Regions from separate parts of the Conexibacter sp. JCM 18997 genome, predicted to be linked through region 1. Evidence: riboswitches for the same ligand, from Rfam matches in the RefSeq annotation. Region 1 holds a riboswitch; the other holds the start of a gene.
The links. A riboswitch is a leader RNA that binds a small molecule or an ion and turns the genes downstream of it on or off. The one in region 1 is predicted to bind S-adenosylmethionine.
Positions count from the first base shown of each region.

Region 2: it holds a riboswitch for S-adenosylmethionine, as region 1 does, so the genes downstream of both, thrC (threonine synthase) here and ACZ5UI_RS12770 (aminotransferase class V-fold PLP-dependent enzyme) in region 1, are expected to answer to the same signal.

Region 1 covers NZ_AP043885.1:2,516,694-2,525,860, reverse strand. Annotated here, with positions in the region: gene coxB (cytochrome c oxidase subunit II) at 1-265, opposite strand, end outside; gene ACZ5UI_RS12805 (enoyl-CoA hydratase/isomerase family protein) at 377-1,168, opposite strand; gene ACZ5UI_RS12800 (gamma-glutamyl-gamma-aminobutyrate hydrolase family protein) at 1,188-1,913, shown strand; gene ACZ5UI_RS12795 (hypothetical protein) at 1,906-2,400, shown strand; gene ACZ5UI_RS12790 (NAD-dependent epimerase/dehydratase family protein) at 2,375-3,337, opposite strand; gene ACZ5UI_RS12785 (phosphatase PAP2 family protein) at 3,364-4,302, shown strand; gene ACZ5UI_RS12780 (lysylphosphatidylglycerol synthase transmembrane domain-containing protein) at 4,302-5,459, shown strand; gene trxB (thioredoxin-disulfide reductase) at 5,492-6,523, shown strand; gene ACZ5UI_RS12770 (aminotransferase class V-fold PLP-dependent enzyme) at 6,747-8,099, opposite strand; SAM riboswitch class IV at 8,139-8,238, opposite strand; gene ACZ5UI_RS12765 (calcium-binding protein) at 8,301-9,167, opposite strand, start outside.
Region 2 covers NZ_AP043885.1:1,664,443-1,673,609, forward strand. Annotated here, with positions in the region: gene ACZ5UI_RS08690 (hypothetical protein) at 1-41, shown strand, start outside; gene ACZ5UI_RS08695 (hypothetical protein) at 53-568, shown strand; gene ACZ5UI_RS08700 (acyl-CoA carboxylase subunit beta) at 569-2,104, opposite strand; gene ACZ5UI_RS08705 (SDR family NAD(P)-dependent oxidoreductase) at 2,129-2,947, shown strand; gene ACZ5UI_RS08710 (hypothetical protein) at 2,944-3,282, shown strand; gene ACZ5UI_RS08715 (inositol monophosphatase family protein) at 3,251-4,027, opposite strand; gene ACZ5UI_RS08720 (ubiquitin-like small modifier protein 1) at 4,017-4,295, opposite strand; gene thrC (threonine synthase) at 4,295-5,557, opposite strand; SAM riboswitch class I at 5,608-5,705, opposite strand; gene corA (magnesium/cobalt transporter CorA) at 5,843-6,829, shown strand; gene ACZ5UI_RS08735 (flavin reductase family protein) at 6,816-7,319, shown strand; gene ACZ5UI_RS08740 (diacylglycerol/lipid kinase family protein) at 7,358-8,359, shown strand; gene ACZ5UI_RS08745 (GDSL-type esterase/lipase family protein) at 8,356-9,167, opposite strand, start outside.

The sequences.
Region 1 (9,167 bases):
GGATGACCAGGATCACCGCGGCGCCGACGGTCCAGCCGATCTCCAGGCGCGTGTTGCCGTGGATCTGGGCGGCCACGGCGCCCTTGCGGGCCCGGAACTTGATGATCGTGTAGAGGAGGACGCCCTCGACCGCGAGAAAGATGACGACGCCGATCGCGAACACGATCAGGTACAGCGTCTTGATGCGGTCGGCGTTGGGCGAGCCGCCGGCCTCGGGCCACAGCAGGGCGGCGAAGGCGTTCTGCGTGACGAGCAGGCTGGTCACCGTTGCGGAGAGCAGCGCGGCGGCGAAGGTATGGGAACGATTGAGACGGGCCATGGAGCGGCGGCGATGTTACTGGAGGATCGGCTGGAGAAGCGCCGCGGGTAGGCCGCGTCACTCCCCCCGAAAGAGGGGAATTCGCTTCTGCAGGAAGGCGGTGACGCCTTCTGCGAAGTCCTTGCTGGAGGCCATCTCCTGCTGGATGTCGGCCTCCAGTTCGAGCTGCTCGGCCAGCCCCGCGAACACGCGCGCGTTGAGCTGGCGCTTGCTGCCGGCGTAGGACCGGGTCGGGCCCTGGGCCAGGCGGTGGGCCAGCAATTCGGTCTCCTGGACCAGCTCGGCGTCCGGCACGACGCGGTTGATCAAGCCCCACTCGAGTGCGGTACGGGCATCCAGCCGCTCGCCCAGCAGCGCCAGCTCGGCCGCGCGGGTCACGCCGATGCGCGCCGGCACCAGCGCCGAGGAGCCACCGTCGGGCACCAGGCCGATGTTGACGAAGGCCAGCAGGAAGTAGGCCGACTCGGCGGCGACGATCAGGTCGCAGGCCAGCGCCAGCGACAGGCCGATCCCCACCGCGGGGCCGTTGACGGCGGCCACGACGGGCTTGTCCATGTGCCGCAGCCCGAGGATGATCGGGTGGTAGACCTCGCGCAGGACCTTCTGCAGGTCGGGCAGGCCCTCGGGCGTCGTGTCGCGCCCGGCCAGATCCTTGAGGTCGGCCCCCGAGGAGAACGCGCGCCCGGCGGCGCGCAGCAGCACCGCGCGGACCTGGGGGTCCTCGGCGACGGACAGCACGGCGGCGTTGAGCTCGTCGCCCAGCGCGGTGTTCCACGCGTTCAGCGCCTCGGGGCGATTGAGCTCGATCGTCGCCAGCCCGTCGGCGACCGTGAGGGTGACAGCGGCCATATGCGCCACTCTATGGGGGATGCGACCGCTGATCGGCATCTGCGCCGCCCTCGAACGCGCCCGCTGGTCGGTCTGGGACCTCCAGGCCTACCTGCTTCCGCGCATGTACGTCGACGCCGTGCAGCGCGCGGGCGGCTCGGCCGTCCTGCTGCCCGTCGATCCGGGCTGGGTCGAGGACCCCGACGAGCTGCTCGATCGCCTCGACGGCCTGATGCTGGCCGGGGGCGCCGACATCGACCCGTCGACCTACGGGGCCGAGCGCGATCCGATGACGATCGGCACCGTGCCCGAGCGCGACGCGTTCGAGCTGGCCCTCACGCGCCGCGCGCTGGAGCGCGACCTCCCGTTCCTGGGGATCTGCCGCGGGATGCAGCTGATGAACATCGCCGCGGGCGGCACGCTGATCCAGCACCTGCCCGACTCCCACGGCCACGAGGACCACCGGCGCGTGAGCGGGACGTTCGAGGGCGCCGACCACGACGTGCGCCTCCAGGCGGGCACGCTGGCCGCGCGCGCGGCCGGGGAGGAGCTGCACGCGACCAAGAGCCATCACCACCAGGGCGTCGGGGCGATCGGCGAGGGCCTGCTGGTCAGCGGCCGCGCCACGCTGGACGATCTGCCCGAGGCGATCGAGCAGCCGGACCGCCGCTTCGCGCTGGGCGTCCAGTGGCATCCCGAGGCCGACGAGACCAGCCGCCTGATCGGCGCCCTGGTCGAGGAGGCCGCCGCAGCCCGCCGTGCCTGAGGCGACGTATCCGTTCGGGCGGGCCGTCGCGTCCTTCTACCTGGGCGACGGCGAGGCGAACCTCCCGCAGGCCCGCCCGCTGCTGGCCTACGGCGCCAACGGCTCGCCCGAGCGCCTGGCGGCCAAGCTGCCCGGGATCGCGGTGGCCGCGCTGGCCGCGACGCTGCACGGCTGGGCCGTCGTGCACTCCCGCCACGTCTCGCCCTACGGCCAGGTGCCGGCCACGCTGGTCGCCGCGCCCGGCGCGCGGGCCGCGGTGCACGTGCTGCTGATCGCCGACGCCGACCGCGCAGCCCTGGACGCGACCGAGCCCAACTACGACCTGGTCACGCTGACCGGGCTGGACCTGGAGGTCGAGCGGCTCGGCCGCCTGGACGCCGTCGAGGCCTACGTCGCCAAGTGGGGCCCGCTGCTGATCGACGGCGCGCCCGTCGCGCTGGGCACGCTGGATCAGCCCGCCCTCATCGCAGCAGTCCGCTCGTCCTAGCCCACGCCTCGGTCCGCCGCATGCCCTCGTCGAGGTCCACGCGCGGCGCCCAGCCCAGCAGCTCGCGGGCGCGGTCGTTGGGGTAGGCGGCCCGGCGCGAGACGTACTGGATGGCCTGACGCGAGACGGGCGGCGTGCGGCCGCGCAGCCGGGCGATCGTCTCCACCGCCAGCGCTCCGGCGGTGACCAGCGGCCGCGGCGCGGTCGGGATCCGCCGGCGGCCGAGCATGCGCGCGTGGTGGGCGAAGAAGTCGCGGGCCGCGATCGGGTGTCCGTCGTGGATGGCCAGGCCGAGCCCGGCCGCCGCGTCGGGGGCGCTCACCGCGCGCACGATCGCGTCGACCAGGTCGTCGACGTAGATCGGCGTCATCACGCCGCCGCCGTCCCCGGGCAGCGTGAACTGGCGGGCGCGGATCGTCTCGAGCGGCCGGATCACCCACGGCACCGAGCCCGGCCCGTAGACGTCGCCGGGGCGGATGACCGTGGCGCCACGGCGGCGGGCGAGCTCGTCGGAGGCCGCCTTGGTGTCGACGTAGGGCGCGCCGGTGCGCCGCGTGGGCGCGTCCTCGGCCACGTCGGCGGCGAACTCGTAGCCCCAGGCGGCGACGGAGGAGACGTGCACCACGGGCCGGCCGTCGGCGGCGTCGAACACATTGCGCGTGCCGCCGACGTTCACGCGCACGAAGTCGGCCATCGCGCCCCAGTCGGTGACGACGGCGGCGGTGTGGACGACCGCGTCGACGCCGTCCAGCGCCGCGGCCAGCCCGGCGGCGTCGGTGACGTCGGCGGCCAGGGGCGTCACGCCGGCCGACGGGGCCGGGGCGCGCAGGTCCAGGCCGACGACGGAATGGCCGTCGGCGACCAGGCGCGCGCACACCGCGGCACCGATGAAGCCGGCGGCGCCGGTGACGGCGACACGCGGAAGTGAATCGGTCATGTGCGACAACTATGCTCCCTCGCGCCGTGCGCCTGTCCACTGCCATGAAGGGCGTCGCGTGGGGCGCCGTCGCCGTGGGCTTCGCCGCCCCGCTCGTCAGGCGCAAGCTGCGCCTGAAGCCCCCGGTGGTGGCGGGCCTCGCCGCTACCGCCCCGTTCGCCCTGTGCGTGGTCCTTCCCCGGTCGCGCAAGCGCGACGCGGCCGTCTGCGTGCTGCAGATGTGGGCCTATCTCTCGATGTACGAGATGCCCAACGACGACCCGGAGAAGCTCGAGGCGCGCGTGCACGTGCGCTACCCGGTGGTCATCGATCGGGCGATCGGCCTGGGCGAGCTGCCCGGCGTGCGCCTGCAGAAGCTGTTCTCCAAGCCCGCCGGCCTGCGGCGGATGGACGCGGTGCTGGTCGGCGCGCACTGGGTGTGGTTCCTGGTGCCCCACTCCGTGGTGGCCTACATGCTGATCTTCCGCCGCTCGCGCTTCGAGCGCGCGGCGCTGATGGTCTACGCGGTCTTCGACCTGGGCGTGCTCGTGTACTGGGTGCTGCCCACCGCGCCGCCCTGGTACGCGGCCAAGCACGGCGTGATCGCCGCGCCCGAGGCGGCCGAGCCCGCGCTGCGCCGCCTGATGGTCGAGCAGGGCGAGGCGTTCTGGCGCGACCGCTGGGAGCCGATGTACGACTCGCTGGCCGGCAACCCGCTGGCCGCGATGCCGTCGCTGCACTTCGCCACCTCCGCGATGGCCGCCTTCGTGCTGGCCGACGCGGGCCCGGTCGAAGGGGCGATCGGCTGGACGTATGCGCTCACGTTGGGCTTCGCGCTCGTCTACCTCGGGGAGCATTACGTCGTGGACCTGTTGGCGGGCATGGGGCTGGTGCTCGGCGTGCGCGCGATGGAGCGCCCGCTGACGCCGATGCTGCGCTCGATCAGCCGCGGGGTGAACGCCCTCGAGGCAAGGGTCGCTGGCTGATGGCCGACGAGACACGCGTGCGCGAGCAGCGCCACCAGGAGGAGACGGTCAAGCCGTGGTCGGCCGAGGCCTTCGTGGAGCTCGAGCAGGAGGCCCTCGACGACGAGGAGATGCCGCGGGTCCACATCTCGCGCAAGATGATCGCCGTCGGCGTCCTGTTCGTCGTCACGGTCGTCGCCTTCTTCATCTTCGTCCTGCCGCAGATCAGCGGCCTGGAGGACACCTGGCACCGCATCGAGGACGGCGACCCGTGGTGGCTGGCCGCCGCCGGGGTGTTCGTGATCGCCTCCTTCGGCGGCTACGTGATGCAGTTCGTCGGCGTGTTCGGCCCGGGCGCGCCGCGCAAGCTCACGCCGGGTGAGGCCTACCAGGTGACGATGGCCGCGCTGGCCGCCACGCGGCTGTTCGCCGCCGCCGGGGCGGGCGGCCTGGCGCTGCAGGCCTGGGCCATGCGCCGCTCGGGCATGTCGCGGCGGATGGTCGCCGACCGCACGATCACCTTCCTCGTCGTGCAGTACTGGATGTACACGGGCGCGCTGGTCGTGTTCGGGCTGGGCCTGGACATCGGCCTGTTCTCCGGGCCCGCGCCGTTCGCGGTGACCACGCTGCCGGCGATCCTGGCCATCGTCGCCATGACCATCGCCGGGCTGATCGCGCTGACGCCGACCGACGTCGAGCGGCGCCTGCAGGAGTGGCACGCGCGCGGCAAGGGCGGGCGCCTGTCGCGCCTGGCCGGCAAGCTGGCCACCGGTCCGGCTGCCGCGTCGGCGGGCATCCGCGGCGCGATGGCCCACATGCGTCATCCCGACCGCGCGGTGTGGGGCGCGGCGCTGTACTGGGCCACGCAGATCGCCGTGCTGTGGGCCGCTTTCCACGCCTTCGGCGACCCGCCCTCGCTGGCCGTCCTGGTGATGATCTACTTCGTCGGCATGCTGGGGAACCTGCTGCCGCTCCCCGGAGGCGTCGGCGGGGTGGACGGGGGCATGATCGGCGCCTCGCTGGCCTTCGGCGTGCCCTCCAGCCTGGCGGTCGTGGCGGTGCTCACCTACCGCGCGTTCGCCTTCTGGCTGCCCACCGTTCCGGGCATCATCGCCTACTTCCAACTGCGTCGGACCGTGGCTCGCTGGAAGGCCGAGCCGGTCGTCGAACCGGCCTGAGGTTCGCTACTATACAAAGTGAAGTGACACCCATGAGCGACACCACAGACACCCCCATCGAGAACGTCATCATCATCGGCAGCGGGCCTGCCGGGTACACCGCTGCGCTGTACACCGCGCGCGCGAACCTGAACCCGCTGGTGATCGAGGGCTTCGCCTGGGGCGGCCTGCTCCAGCAGACCACCGAGGTCGAGAACTTCCCCGGCTTCCGCGACGGCATCATGGGCCCGGAGCTCATGCAGACGATGCGCGACCAGGCCGAGCGCTTCGGCACGCGCTTCATCACCGATCTGGTCACCAACGTCGAGCTGGCCGACGAGCCCGGCGGCGTCCACAAGGTGTGGGTCGACGAGGACGAGCTGCACCTCGCGCGCACCGTGATCCTGTCGATGGGCGCCGAGCACAAGAAGCTGGGCGTGCCCGGCGAGGAGGAGCTCGGCGGCCGCGGCGTGTCCTACTGCGCCACCTGTGACGCGGCGTTCTTCAAGGACGCGCACACGGTGATCGTGGGCGGCGGCGATTCGGCGATGGAGGAGGCGATCTTCCTGTCGAAGTTCGCCAGCCACGTCGACGTGGTCCACCGGCGCAACGACTTCCGCGCCTCGAAGATCATGCTCGACCGCGCCGCCGCGATCGACAACATCCACTTCAAGACGCCGTTCACGATCGAGCGCTTCGAGGCCGTCGAGGGCGACAAGCTGCCGACCGCGCGGCTGATCAACACCGAGACCGGCGAGACCGACTCGCTGCCCAACGTGGGCACGTTCATCGCGATCGGCCACGAGCCGCAGTCCGACATCGTGCGCGGCCAGATCGACATCGACGACGAGGGCTACGTGATCACCCAGGGGCGCTCCACGCGCACCAACCGTCCGGGCGTGTTCGCCGCGGGCGACCTGGTCGACCACACCTATCGCCAGGCGATCACCGCCGCCGGCTCGGGCTGTCAGTCCGCGCTGGACGCCGAGTGGTACCTGCGCGACACGCCCCAGGTCCCGACGCCCGCTGGGATGCCCGAGGGCGACCTGGCCGAGGCGCAGTGGGCGCCGTCGGTCGAGCAGTAGCCGCCCGCGCCGAAACGGCAGCCATTGTCGGCTCAGCGTCGCTATGCGACGCCCACCCGACAATGAGCGCCCTCGAGAGCGGCGACGTGCCAGAAACCGCCACCGCTCCGCTTCGGGCGTCGCTCCTCGCCGACGCGGGCGGTGCCGCAGACGCGCGCTTTCTTCGCTGCCCGCCCGGTCGTTGTCCGATCGGTCCCGGATACCGGGCTCGAGCGGACAACGTTCAGGCCGCAGCGCGCGCGCAGGGCGAGGGCGCCGCGCCGGCGATGTCCACGCCCAGCCACTCGGGCACGACCCGGTCGTCGTCCAGCGGGCACCAGGCGCCCTCGCGCTGGCCGTAGGCGGCCTGCGGTCCCGCGGCCAGGCCGCGCACGAGGCGGTCGGCGTCCTCCAGGCGTGAGGCGATCCCGAAGCTGGCCCGCAGCGCGCCGGCCGGAGCGCCCAGGCGGGTGAGCGCCTGGTGGGCGCAGAAGCGCCCGTCGCGCAGGCCGATCCCGTGCTCGGCCGACAGCCAGGCGGCCACGTGGCCAGGCTCGAAGCCGTCGACGGTGAACGTGACCACGCCGATCGCGCCCGGAGCGTCCGGCCACAGCGTCAGGACACGCACCCCGTCCAGCTGGGCCAGGCCCGCGAGCAGGCGCTCGCGCAGGGCCGCCTCGTGGGCCTCGAGCGCGCCGGCGGGCAGGTCGGCCAGCGTGGCGCAGGCCTCGGCCAGGGCGACGGCGCCGACCAGGTTCGGCGTGCCGGCCTCGTGGCGGGCCTCGCCGTCGGCCCAGTCGACGCGCTGGCGACCGACCTCGCGCACCGCGCCGCCGCCGGCCAGGTAGGGCGCGGCGGCGTCCAGCCAGTCCCGGCGGCCGACCAGCGCACCGGCGCCAAACGGCGCGTAGAGCTTGTGGCCGGACAGGGCGACGTAGTCGGCGCCGATGTCCTGCAGCGAGAAGCGCCGGTGCGGCGCCAGCTGGGCCGCGTCGACGGCCACGCGCGCGCCGCGGGCGTGAGCGAGCTCGACGATGGCCTTCAAGGGCAGCAGCTCGCCGGTGACGTTGGAGGCGCCGGTGACGGCGACCAGGGCGACCGGCGTGGCATCCAGCGCCGCGCGCAGGCGCTGGAGCGTCGCGGCGACCGTCGGGCCGGCCTCGATGCAGCGGTGGCGCCCGTCGCGCCAGGGCAGCAGGTTGGCGTGGTGCTCGGTGTCGAGGAACAGCACCTTCCCGCCCGCCGGCGGGACCGCGCGGGCCAGGAGGTTCAGCGCGTCGGTCGTGTTGCGGGTGAAGACGACGGCGTCGTCGGCGCCTGCGCCGACGAACCGGCGCACGCCGCCGCGCGCCTGCTCATACAGCGCGGTGGCGACCTGCGAGGGCAGGCCGGCGCCGCGGTGCACGCTGCCCGCCCAGGGCAGCACCCGGGTGACGCGCTCGGCCACGGCGGCCAGCGCCGGCGCGGTCGCCGCCTGGTCGAGGTTGGCGTAGCGCACGGTCGCGCCGCCCAGCACGGGCACCTGCAGCTCCTCGCCGACGACGGGCAGCAGCCCGCGGGTGGCGACCGGGTACGACAGCACGTCGATGGACGACATGGGTGGACCTCATCTTGTGATCGGGACCCGATCACGCAGGTCCACGGTTTGCCATTGGCCTGGTCTTCACCCGGGGCACCCCATCGCGGAGGAGGGTTGCCGGCCAGCGAGCCGGGGCTTCGCGCTGGCGCTCTTGACCTGTCACGAACGTAGCACGGCAGATCGCGCCGCGCCTTCAGCCGATCTGGACGAGTGTCCGAACTACTTGGGCCGGATCGTGACCTTGTAGCGGCCCGAGCCCTGGTAGGTCTCGGTGCAGGTGTAGGCGACCCAGCCGTCCTTCAGGCAGCGCATCTGGTAGGGCGCCTCCCAGCCGTTGTCGTTCATCTCGACCCGGCCGGCGCCGCCGCCCGGGAAGGACAGCTGCCACGCGTTGTGGCTGACCTGGATCAGGCACTTGCCGTCGTTGCGGATCGTGGCCGAGTAGCCGTGTGCGTCGCTGTCGCTGCCGGGCGTGAAGGTCCCGTACTCCTCGTCGCGGGTGCAGTTGGTCGGCTGGCCCTGGGAGCTGACGACGGCCCGCCCGGCCATGTCCTCGAAGAACAGCGTGCCGGTCTCGCGGTGGTCGCGCAGCGGCTTGGTCGTGACCGCGTCGTCGTCGTCGCCTGCGCCGCGCACGGTCGTGTCGTTGCCGTCGGTGACCAGCAGGTCCTGACCGCCGCCGCCGTCCAGGACGTCGCGACCGCGGGTGCCGACGAGGACGTCGTCGCCGCCGCGCCCGCAGATCACGTCGTCGCCCTTGGTCCCGCGCAGGACGTCGTCGCCGGGCGTGCCCGTGATCGTGCAGCGCGTGGCCGCGTCGCCCCGGCTGCCGGCGGGCCAGATCGTCACCTTGATGACCTGGTCGCCGCGGTAGCTCTCGTTGCAGACGTAGCCGCTCCAGCCGTCGCCGCAGATGAAGCGATAGTCGGTGCCGGTGCCGTCGTTGCCCATCTCGATCGATCCGCTGCCGCCGGGCATGGTCAGCTGCCAGGTGTTGTAGCTCGGCTCGATCGCGCACGACCCACCGTCCCGGGTGGTCATGCCGTAGGCGTGGGACTCGTTGTCGCTGGCCGGCGTGAACGCGTC
Region 2 (9,167 bases), 850 kb from region 1:
CGCGACCGGCGTACGACGTCGTCAAGCAGCAGATCTCGTGAAAGGACTCCCAATGTCTCGCAGTCTGCGGGCGACGGCGCTCATCGCCGTCGGTGCACTGTTCCTGGCCACGCCGGCGCTCGCCGCCGCGCCGCCCAAGCAGGTCGGCACGAAGATCAACGTGCAGAAGGGTGCGATCGGCGCGCTCAAGCTCGGCATCCCGGCCGCGAAGGCCAAGTCGCTGCTGGGCAAGCCCGACAACCAGGACAAGCAGGGCTTCAGCGGCAAGTCGTCCAACCTGACGCTCTCCTACAAGCGCTACGGCCTCAGCCTGAGCTTCTGGCAGGGCACGCAGGGCGGCTCGCCCAAGCTCTCGACGATCAGCATCACGTCGCCCCAGTACAAGGCCAACGGCGCCGGGATCGGCAGCAGCGTCACCGCGCTGCAGGGTGCCGTCGGGAAGAAGCTGCAGTGCTTCGCCAAGGCCCCGCTGATCAAGACGCCGTTCTGTCAGTACAACCGCGGCGGTGGCGACGTGACGTTCAACGTGAGCGGCACCCGGGTCTCGTCGATCCGGATCGGCAGCTAGTCAGCAGGTCGGCCAGCTGGCCAGCGGGCGCTCCCAGCCGTTGACGCGGGGGCGCCCGTCCAGCCGGTCCAGCGCGCGGGCCAGCGTGGCCCGCGTGTCAGCCGGGTCGATGATCTCGTCGATGGCCATGCGCCCGGCCGCGCCGTACGGATCGGTCTGCGCCTCCATCGCGGCCAGCGCCGCGTCGCGGGCGGCCGGATCGCCGCCGCTGACCACGTTGGCGGCCACCAGCGGATCCATGAACGAGATCTCGGCGCCCGGCCAGGCGTAGACGGTGTCCACCCCGGTGTCGTTGCCGCCCAGGCTGAAGTAGGCCAGCCCGTAGCTCTTGCGCAGCAGCACCGTCAGCTTCGGCACCTGGCTGAGCGCGAGCGCGGTCTGCAGGCGGATCGCGTGCTTGAGCATCCCGGCGTGTTCGACCTGGCGCCCGACGAAGAAGCCCGGGACGTCCTGGACGAAGACCACGGGCAGGTCGAAGGCGTCGCACAGGCAGAGCAGCCGGACCGCCTTCTCACAGGCCGCGGGATCGAGCGCGCCGGCGAAGAACTTCGGCTGGCTGGCGATCACGCCGACCACGTGGCCATCGAGTCGGCCGAGCGCGCAGATCAGGCCGCGACCGTAGCCCGGCGCGAGCTCGAAGCGGCTGTCGTCGTCCAGGACGCGGTCCAGCACACGGCTCATGTCGTAGGCCCGTGACCGCCGGCGGGGCACCAGGTCGGCCAGCTCGGCGTCGGCCTCCAGCCGTTGGCCGGCCGGACCGCGCGCGGCCCGCTCCCCGGCGTTGGACGGCAGCAGCGACAGGAACTGGCGCACCTGGGCGTAGGCGTCCTCGGGCGTGTCGGCGATCCGGTCGATCTGACCGGTGGTGCGGGCGTGCACGTCGACGCCGCCCAGCTCGTCGCGCTCGATCGCCTCGCCGGTGGCGATCTCGACGACCAGCGGTGAGGTGACGGCCAGGCACGTGCCGCGCAGCTGGACGACGAGGTCCGAGCCGGCGGCCAGGAACGATGAGCCGCCGAAGCTGTCCCCGACGATCACCGTGGCGAACGGCACGCGCCGGGCGCGCCGGAACAGGTCGACGCTGAGCGGGACCTCGCTGAAGCCGGCCGAGCCCAGCGTGTCGGGGATCCGCGCGCCGCCGGTGGCACCGAAGTAGACGATCGGGTGCCCGCTGCGCTCGGCGTGGCCGAACAGCCGCGCCAGCCGCTTGGATCCCATCAGCGACGACGAGCCGCGCTTGACCGTGATGTCGTCGCCGGCCACCGTGACCGGCCGCGCGTCGATCATGCCGTGCCCGCCGATCTTGCCGTCACCGGGCGTGTCGGCCGCGTCCTCGGCCCGCGCGGAGCGCACGAACGTGCCGATCTCCTCGAAGCTGCCGGGATCCAGGAGGCCGTCGATGTGCTCGCGCACGGTGCGCTCGCCCCGGTCGTGCAGGCGCTCGACGCGCACCGTTCCCCCCATCTCGGCGCGCACCCGGTCGCGCCGCTGGCGGAAGGTCTGGACGGGATCGGGGCCGGGTTCCTCTTCGCTCATCGCCGGCGAGTGTAAGTTCCGCGGATGCCCAGTGTCTTGGTCACCGGAGCCAGCCGCGGGATCGGCGCCGCCACCGTCGCGCGTCTGGCCACCGCCGGCTGGCAGGTCCTCGGCAGCGTGCGCGACGCGGCCGACGGCGAGGCGCTGCGGGCGCGCGGCATCACGCCGCTCGTGCTCGACGTGACCGACGCCGACCAGGTCGCCGCGCTGGCGGACGCGCTCCCCGCGCGGCTCGACGCCGTCGTCAACAACGCGGGCGTCGTCGTGGCCGGGCCGATCGAGGGGCTCGGGATCGACCAGCTGCGCCACCAGTTCGAGGTCAACGTGTTCGGTCAGGTCGCGGTCACGCAGGCCGTGCTGCCCAAGCTGCGCGAGAGCGGCGGGCGGGTGGTGTTCGTCTCCTCGGTCAGTGGGCGCGTGTCGACGCCGCTGCTGGGCGCCTACAACGCGTCGAAGTTCGCGCTGGAGGCGCTGGCCGACGCGCTGCGCATCGAGCTGCGCCCGTGGAGCATCGGCGTGTCGCTGGTCGAGCCGGGCAGCGTCGACACCGACATCTGGCGCCAGGCGGAGTCGACGGTCGACGCCACCGAGGCGGCGCTGTCGCCGGAGCATCGCCTGCTCTACGAGCGCCACACGACGCGCTTTCGCACGATGATCCCGCACATCCGCCGGGGCGCCGCCGACGCCGACAAGGTCGCCGCGACGATCCAGCGCGCGCTGACCGCCGACCGTCCGCGGGCCCGCTACGTCGTCGGCCTCGACGCGCGCGCCCAGCTGGCCGTCACGCAGATGCTGCCCACCCGGGTGATGGACGCCGCCCTGGGCAAGCTCGTCGGCGCGTGACGCTGCGCACGATCCCCAACGAGGCGCTGCGCGCGGACCGGATGCCGCCGCCCAACGCCCCCTGGAGCCAGCTGATCCCGTTCGCGCTGACGTTCAACGGCTACGACCTGTATCCCGCCGCGCCCGCGCTGGGCGACTTCGTGACCCAGACGCGCGACGCCTTCGCCGCCGACGGCACGCTGCCGGACGACCTGTCGCTGCTGCGGGCGGCGCTGTTCGGCGAGCAGCGGATCGACTACTTCAACGGCGGCTACGACCACACCCCCGAGCAGATGCGCTTCATCCACGCGCTGGTCGAGGCGATCAGGGCCCGAGCAGGCCGCGCAGCGCGCTGACCGTCGCCGGCGCGCCGGCCAGCGACCAGCTGACCGGCAGACCTTCGGTGACCGTCACCGCCTCGCCGCCGGCCTCGCGCACCAGCAGCGCGCCCGGCAGCCAGTCCCATGCCGCCGCGTCGGGCTGCATCCAGCCGTGCAGGCGCCCGACGGCCACCCAGCACAGCTCCAGCGTGCCGGAGCCCGGTGTCCGCACCGCGCCCACCTGGTCGACGATCCGGCTGACCACGTCGCGCGCGCCGGGCAGGGCCAGCTTGCCGAAGCCCCACTGGCAGGACACCAGCGCCTGAGCGAGCGGCACCGCGGCGCGGACCGCGATCGGGCGCCCGTTGAGCCAGGCCCCCTGGCCGCGGGCGGCGCTGAACAGCTCGTCGCGCTCGGGATCGAGCACTGCGCAGGCCAGCGGCGCGCCGTCGGCGTCGGTCAGCACGACCGCCGCGCACCACGCGGGCAGGCCGTGGGAGAAGTTCAGCGTGCCGTCGATCGCGTCGATGACCCAGCGCCGCCCGGACGGGCCGGCGTGGTCGCTGCCCTCCTCGCCGAAGACGCCGTCGTCGGGCCGGTGATCGGCCAGGACCGCGACCGCGGCCGCCTCGGCGGCGCGGTCGGCCACCGTGACCACGTCGGTGGGCTCGGCCGACTTGACCTCGACGCGCAGGTCGCCGCCCAGGTGGCGCAACGCGACCTGGCCGGCCGCCCGCGCCGCCCGCTCGGCGACGTCGCGATCCGTCAGGTCAGCGCCCACCCGCGACCGCGGGCAGGATCGTGACCTCGCCGTTGCCCGGCACGGCGGTGCCCAGCCCGTCGAGGAAGCGGATGTCCTCGCCGCCGACGTACACGTTGACGAACCGGCGCAGCTCGCCGTCGTCACCGCAGATGCGGTCCTTGAGGCCGTCGTGCTCGGCGTAGGCCGCGTCGAGCACCTCGCCCACCGTGCCGCCCTCGACCGACAGCTCGGCCTGGCCGCCGGTGACGGCGCGCAACTGCGTCGGGATCTTCACGGTCACCGCCATCAGGCATGCACTCCTTGCTCGACCGTCGCCTCGAAGTCCTCGTAGCGCGGGTCGATCTCGTAGGACTCGAAGGTTCCGCGGACCGCGTCCAGCGTCTTCAGGCCGTCGCCGGTGATGACCAGCACGACGCGCTCGTCGGCGCCGATGTCCCCGCGCGCGGCCAGCTTGGCCAGCGTCGCGGTGGTCACGCCGCCGGCGGTCTCGGTGAAGATGCCGGTCGTCTCGGCCAGCAGGCGGATGCCCTCGCGGATCTCCTCGTCGGTGACCGCGTCGACGCTGCCCCCGGTGGCGCGGGCCAGCTCGACCGCGTACGGGCCGTCGGCGGGGTTGCCGATGGCCAGCGACTTGGCGATCGTGTCCGGCTTGACCGGGCGGCACACGTCGGTGCCCTCGGCGAACGCGGTGGCCACCGGCGAGCAGCCCGTGGCCTGCGCGCCGTTCATCGTCGGCACCGAGCCGCTGATCAGCCCGAGCTCGAGCCACTCCGAGAAGCCCTTGGCCAGCTTGGTGAACAGCGAGCCCGAGGCGATCGGCGAGACGATCCGGTCCGGCGTCTCCCAGCCCAGCTGCTCGGCGATCTCGTACGAGAGGGTCTTGGAGCCCTCCGCGTAGTAGGGCCGCATGTTGACGTTGACGAACGCCCAGCTCTCGCGCTCGCCGGAGATCTCCGTGCACAGGCGGTTGACGTCGTCGTAGTTGCCGCGGATCTTGACCAGGTTCGTCCCATAGACGCCCGTGGCCAGGATCTTCTGCTCCTCCAGGTTGGAGGGGATGAACACGTAGGACGGCAGCCCCAGCGCGGCGGCCTGGGCGGCGACGGCGTTGGCCAGGTTGCCCGTGGAGGCGCAGGCCAGCGTGTCGAACCCGAGCTCGCGGGCGCGCTGCGAGGCGACGGCCACGACGCGGTCCTTGAAGCTGTGCGTCGGGTTGTGGGCGTCGTTCTTGACCCACACCTCGCCCAGACCGAGCTTGTCGGCCAGGCGGTCGGCCCGGATCAGCGGCGTGCAGCCGGCCGGCAGCCCGACGCGCGACAGCACGCGGCCCGACGGACCGGGAGGCGACTCCAGCGGCAGGAAGTCGCTGTAGCGCCAGATGTTCTGGGGCCCCGCCTGGATGCGGCGCCGCAGCGCCGCGGTGTCCTCGGCGATGGCCGAATGGTCATAGGCGACCTCGAGCGGGCCGAAGCACTGCTCGCAGACGTACCGGGCCTCCAGGGGATAGGTGGCCGCACACTCTCTGCACTTCAAGTTCGTCGCAGACATCAAAGAAACCTCCGCCAGTTCAGGTGGCGAAGGTCTCGGACGAACCTTCCGCCACATCTCACAGGAATTGGCACCTTTCCCGCGTGGCGATACGCGGGGGGTTGCCGGGGTTTCGTCGGGCCAGTCCCTCCACCCCTCTGGATGTGTCCAGCTATGTAGTCGGCAGGATACACGGCGCGTTGCAATTGCGTGGCCACGACTGCTTCCCCCACAGCCCGGGAAGTACACTGTGGGTCATGCCCGAGGCGGACCCGATCACGATGAGCGACGAGGCGCGAAGTCCTGATGCCGAACCTCCCTCGTCTTCGTCGCGGGTCCCGCGGTCGGGTCGCTCCCGGACCGCCTGAGTCCCCCAGCGTCCCGCGCGTCGAGCAGATCGAAGCCGGCGGTCTGCGCTGGATCAACATCGAGCGCCCGCGGCCGATCGAGCGCGCCTGGATCGAGGAGCGCTTCGAGTTCCACGCGCTGGACTACGAGGACGTCTTCTCGCGCAACCAGCGCCCGAAGGTCGACGAGTACGACGACTACCTGTTCATCGTGCTGCACTTCCCGCGCTACGACAAGCAGGTCGGGCGCCTGAACGCGGCCGAGCTGAACGTGTTCGTGGGCAGCGACTTCGTGATCACGCTCCCCAACGAGCCGATCCAGCCGCTGGAGTACTTGTTCGACCGCTGCGGGCGCGACGACGAGCTGCGCGAGCAGCTGTTCGCCAAGGGCGCCGGCTACCTGCTCTACAAGGTCGTCGACGACTGCGTCGACGCGTCGTTCCCGATGCTGCGCAAGATGGGCAACAAGCTCGAGCGCCTCGAGGACGACATCTTCGAGGGGCACTCCGAGGAGATCGTGCGCGACATCTCCAACGTCAAGCAGGAGATCATCAACTTCCGCAAGATCATCCGGCCGCAGCGCGCCGCCCTGCGCGATCTGGAGCGCACGCGCCGGTACGTGCCCGAGGACCTCGAGATGTACTTCGACGACATCGTCGACGCGTCCGAGCGCATCTGGGACATGCTCGAGAACTACAAGGAGGTGATCGAGGCGTTGGAGTCCACCAACGAGTCGGTCATCTCCCATCGCGTCAACGACATCCTGCGCGTGCTGACCTCGATCAGCGTCGTGGTGCTGCCGCTGACCCTGGTGGCCAGCGTGTTCGGCATGAACGTCGAGGTGCCGGGCCAGGGCTCGATCGAGGCCTTCTGGATCGTGATCGTGGTGATGGTCGCGATGCTGGGCGGGATGTTGGGGTACTTCCGCCATCGTGGCTGGCTCTGACGATCCCGTCGCGCACGCGTTCAGCGGGCTGACGCTGGCCCTCGACGGGCCGATGTTCATCGTCACCGCGACGACCGCGGCCGAGCGATCCGGTTGCCTGATCGGCTTCGGCACGCCGTGCTCGGTGCACCCGCAGCGCTTCCTGGCCTGCCTCTCGCAGGTCAACCACACGCACGGCGTCGCGCTGACCGCCACGCACCTGGCCGTCCACGTCGTGCCCTCCGGCGCGCACCCGCTGGCCGAGCTGTTCGGCGAGCAGACGGGCGACGAGATCGACAAGTTCGCCCGCTGCGCCTGGACCGAGGGCCCGCACGGCACCACGCTGCTGGACGACTGCCCCAACCGCTTCGTCGGGGCGATCCTCCAGCGCACCGACCTGGGCGACCACACCGGCATGCTGCTGGACCCCGTCTGGGCCGAGCATCGCGACGGCGATCCGGTGCTGCGCTTCGGCGCCGTGCGCGACATGGCGCCGGGCCACCCCGCGTAACCCGCGCGCCGACGCCGGTGTAGCTTGGACGACCGCTCGTGGCCGTCCCGACCAGCTCCAGCTCCTTCGTCCAGCTCGAGGCCCTCGCCGCCGCGGGCGCCCGCGACCCCGCCACCGAGCGCCGGCGCATGCTGGTGATCGTCAACCCCTACGCCACGACGGTCTCCGACCGGCTGCGCAACCTCGTCGTCTACGCGCTCCAGGGCCGCTACGACGTGACGGCGATCGACACCGAGAGCCGCAACCACGCGACCGAGCTCTGCCGCGAGGCCGCCCACGAGGGCTACGACGTCGTGGTCACGTTCGGCGGCGACGGCACGGTCAACGAGGCGGTCAACGGGCTGATCGGCTCGGACACGCCGATCTTCCCGCTGCCCGGCGGCAACACCAACGTGCTCTGCCGGATGCTCGGCATCCCCAACGAGATCGTCGACGCGACCGAGCACCTGCTCGGGCTGGCCGACCGCTGGGAGGTGCGCCGCATCGACCTGCCGCTGGTCAACGAGCGCGCGTTCACCTTCTCCTCCGGCGTCGGGCTGGACGCGACCGTGGTGCGCCGCGTCGACGCGCGCCCGAAGCTCAAGGCGCGCTTCGGCCCGTGGTTCTTCACGTCGGCCGGCGTCGTGTCGTTCCTGAAGGACTACCTGGTCAACGCGCCGCGCATGACCGTCGAGACCGACACCGGTCAGCAGACCAACGGCGTGACCACGATCGTCCAGAACGGCGATCCCTACACCTACTTCCGCGATCGCCCGGTGGCCTTGGCCGAGGGCGCGACGCTCGACTCGGGCACGCTCTCGACGCTCGTGCTCGAGCGCGTCTCGCCGCTCGACGTCCCGACGATCAGCGCCCGCGCCCTGGTCAAGCGCCTGCGCCTGGCCAAGCACCGCCACATCGCCCAGTACACCGACGTGCACCAGGTGACGATCCGCTCGGTCGACGAGCGCGAGCTGCCGCTGCAGGTCGACGGCGACTACGTCGGCTCGGTCACCGAGGCGGTCTACACCCTGCGCCCCGGCGCGCTTGCCGTGGTCGCCTAGCGCCGGCGCGCGGCGGCGGTGAGCAGGCGCGGGGCCAGCAGGCGGGCCAGGCGCGCGTAGCCGGCCGGCGACGGGTGGATCCCGTCGACGGTCAGCGCCGGATCGGCGTCCAGGGCGTTGAGCGCGGGCACGAGGGTGCAGCCGGTCGCCCGGGCCGCGTCGGCCACGGTGCTGCGCACCAGCGCGTACACGTCGGCCGGGAACTTGTCGCGGCCGGGCGGGACGACCAGGCAGGCGCCGCTGCGCCGCGCGCGGCGGGCGCGGGTCTCCAGGCCGGCGCGCAGCGCGTCCAGCGCCGCGGGATCGCGAGTCGCCGCATAGCCGATGCCGTCGTTGGTGCCCATCACGATCAGCGTGGCCCGCGGCCGCAGGACGGCCAGGCCGGCGTCCTCGACGACCGTCGGCGGGTCGGCGGCCAGCGCCCCGCCCCGGGCGATCGCGGTCAGCTCGACCTGCCGCGCCCCGGGGCGCGGCGTCCGGCGCAGGAACGCGCCGACGAGGGCCAGGCCACCCTGTCGGACATCGGAGACCTGCAGGCGCTGCTCGCCCGCGCCGGGCAGGGCGAGCGTCTTCAGGCCCAGGCCGCTGCGCTCGGCGTGGCCGTCGACCTCGACGCTGGCCGCGCCGGCCCGGAACGCGAACTGCCCCTGACCCGGGCCCGACACGTAGACCAGCGTGGCCGAGTCGGCGCCGCTGGCGGTCATCGACGCGCTGGCCTGCGGCTGCGACGTCCAGCTGAACAGGTCGGCCACGGCGCCCGGCCAGCGGGTGATCCAGGCCCAGGCGCCCAGGTAGGACCAGCTGCCGC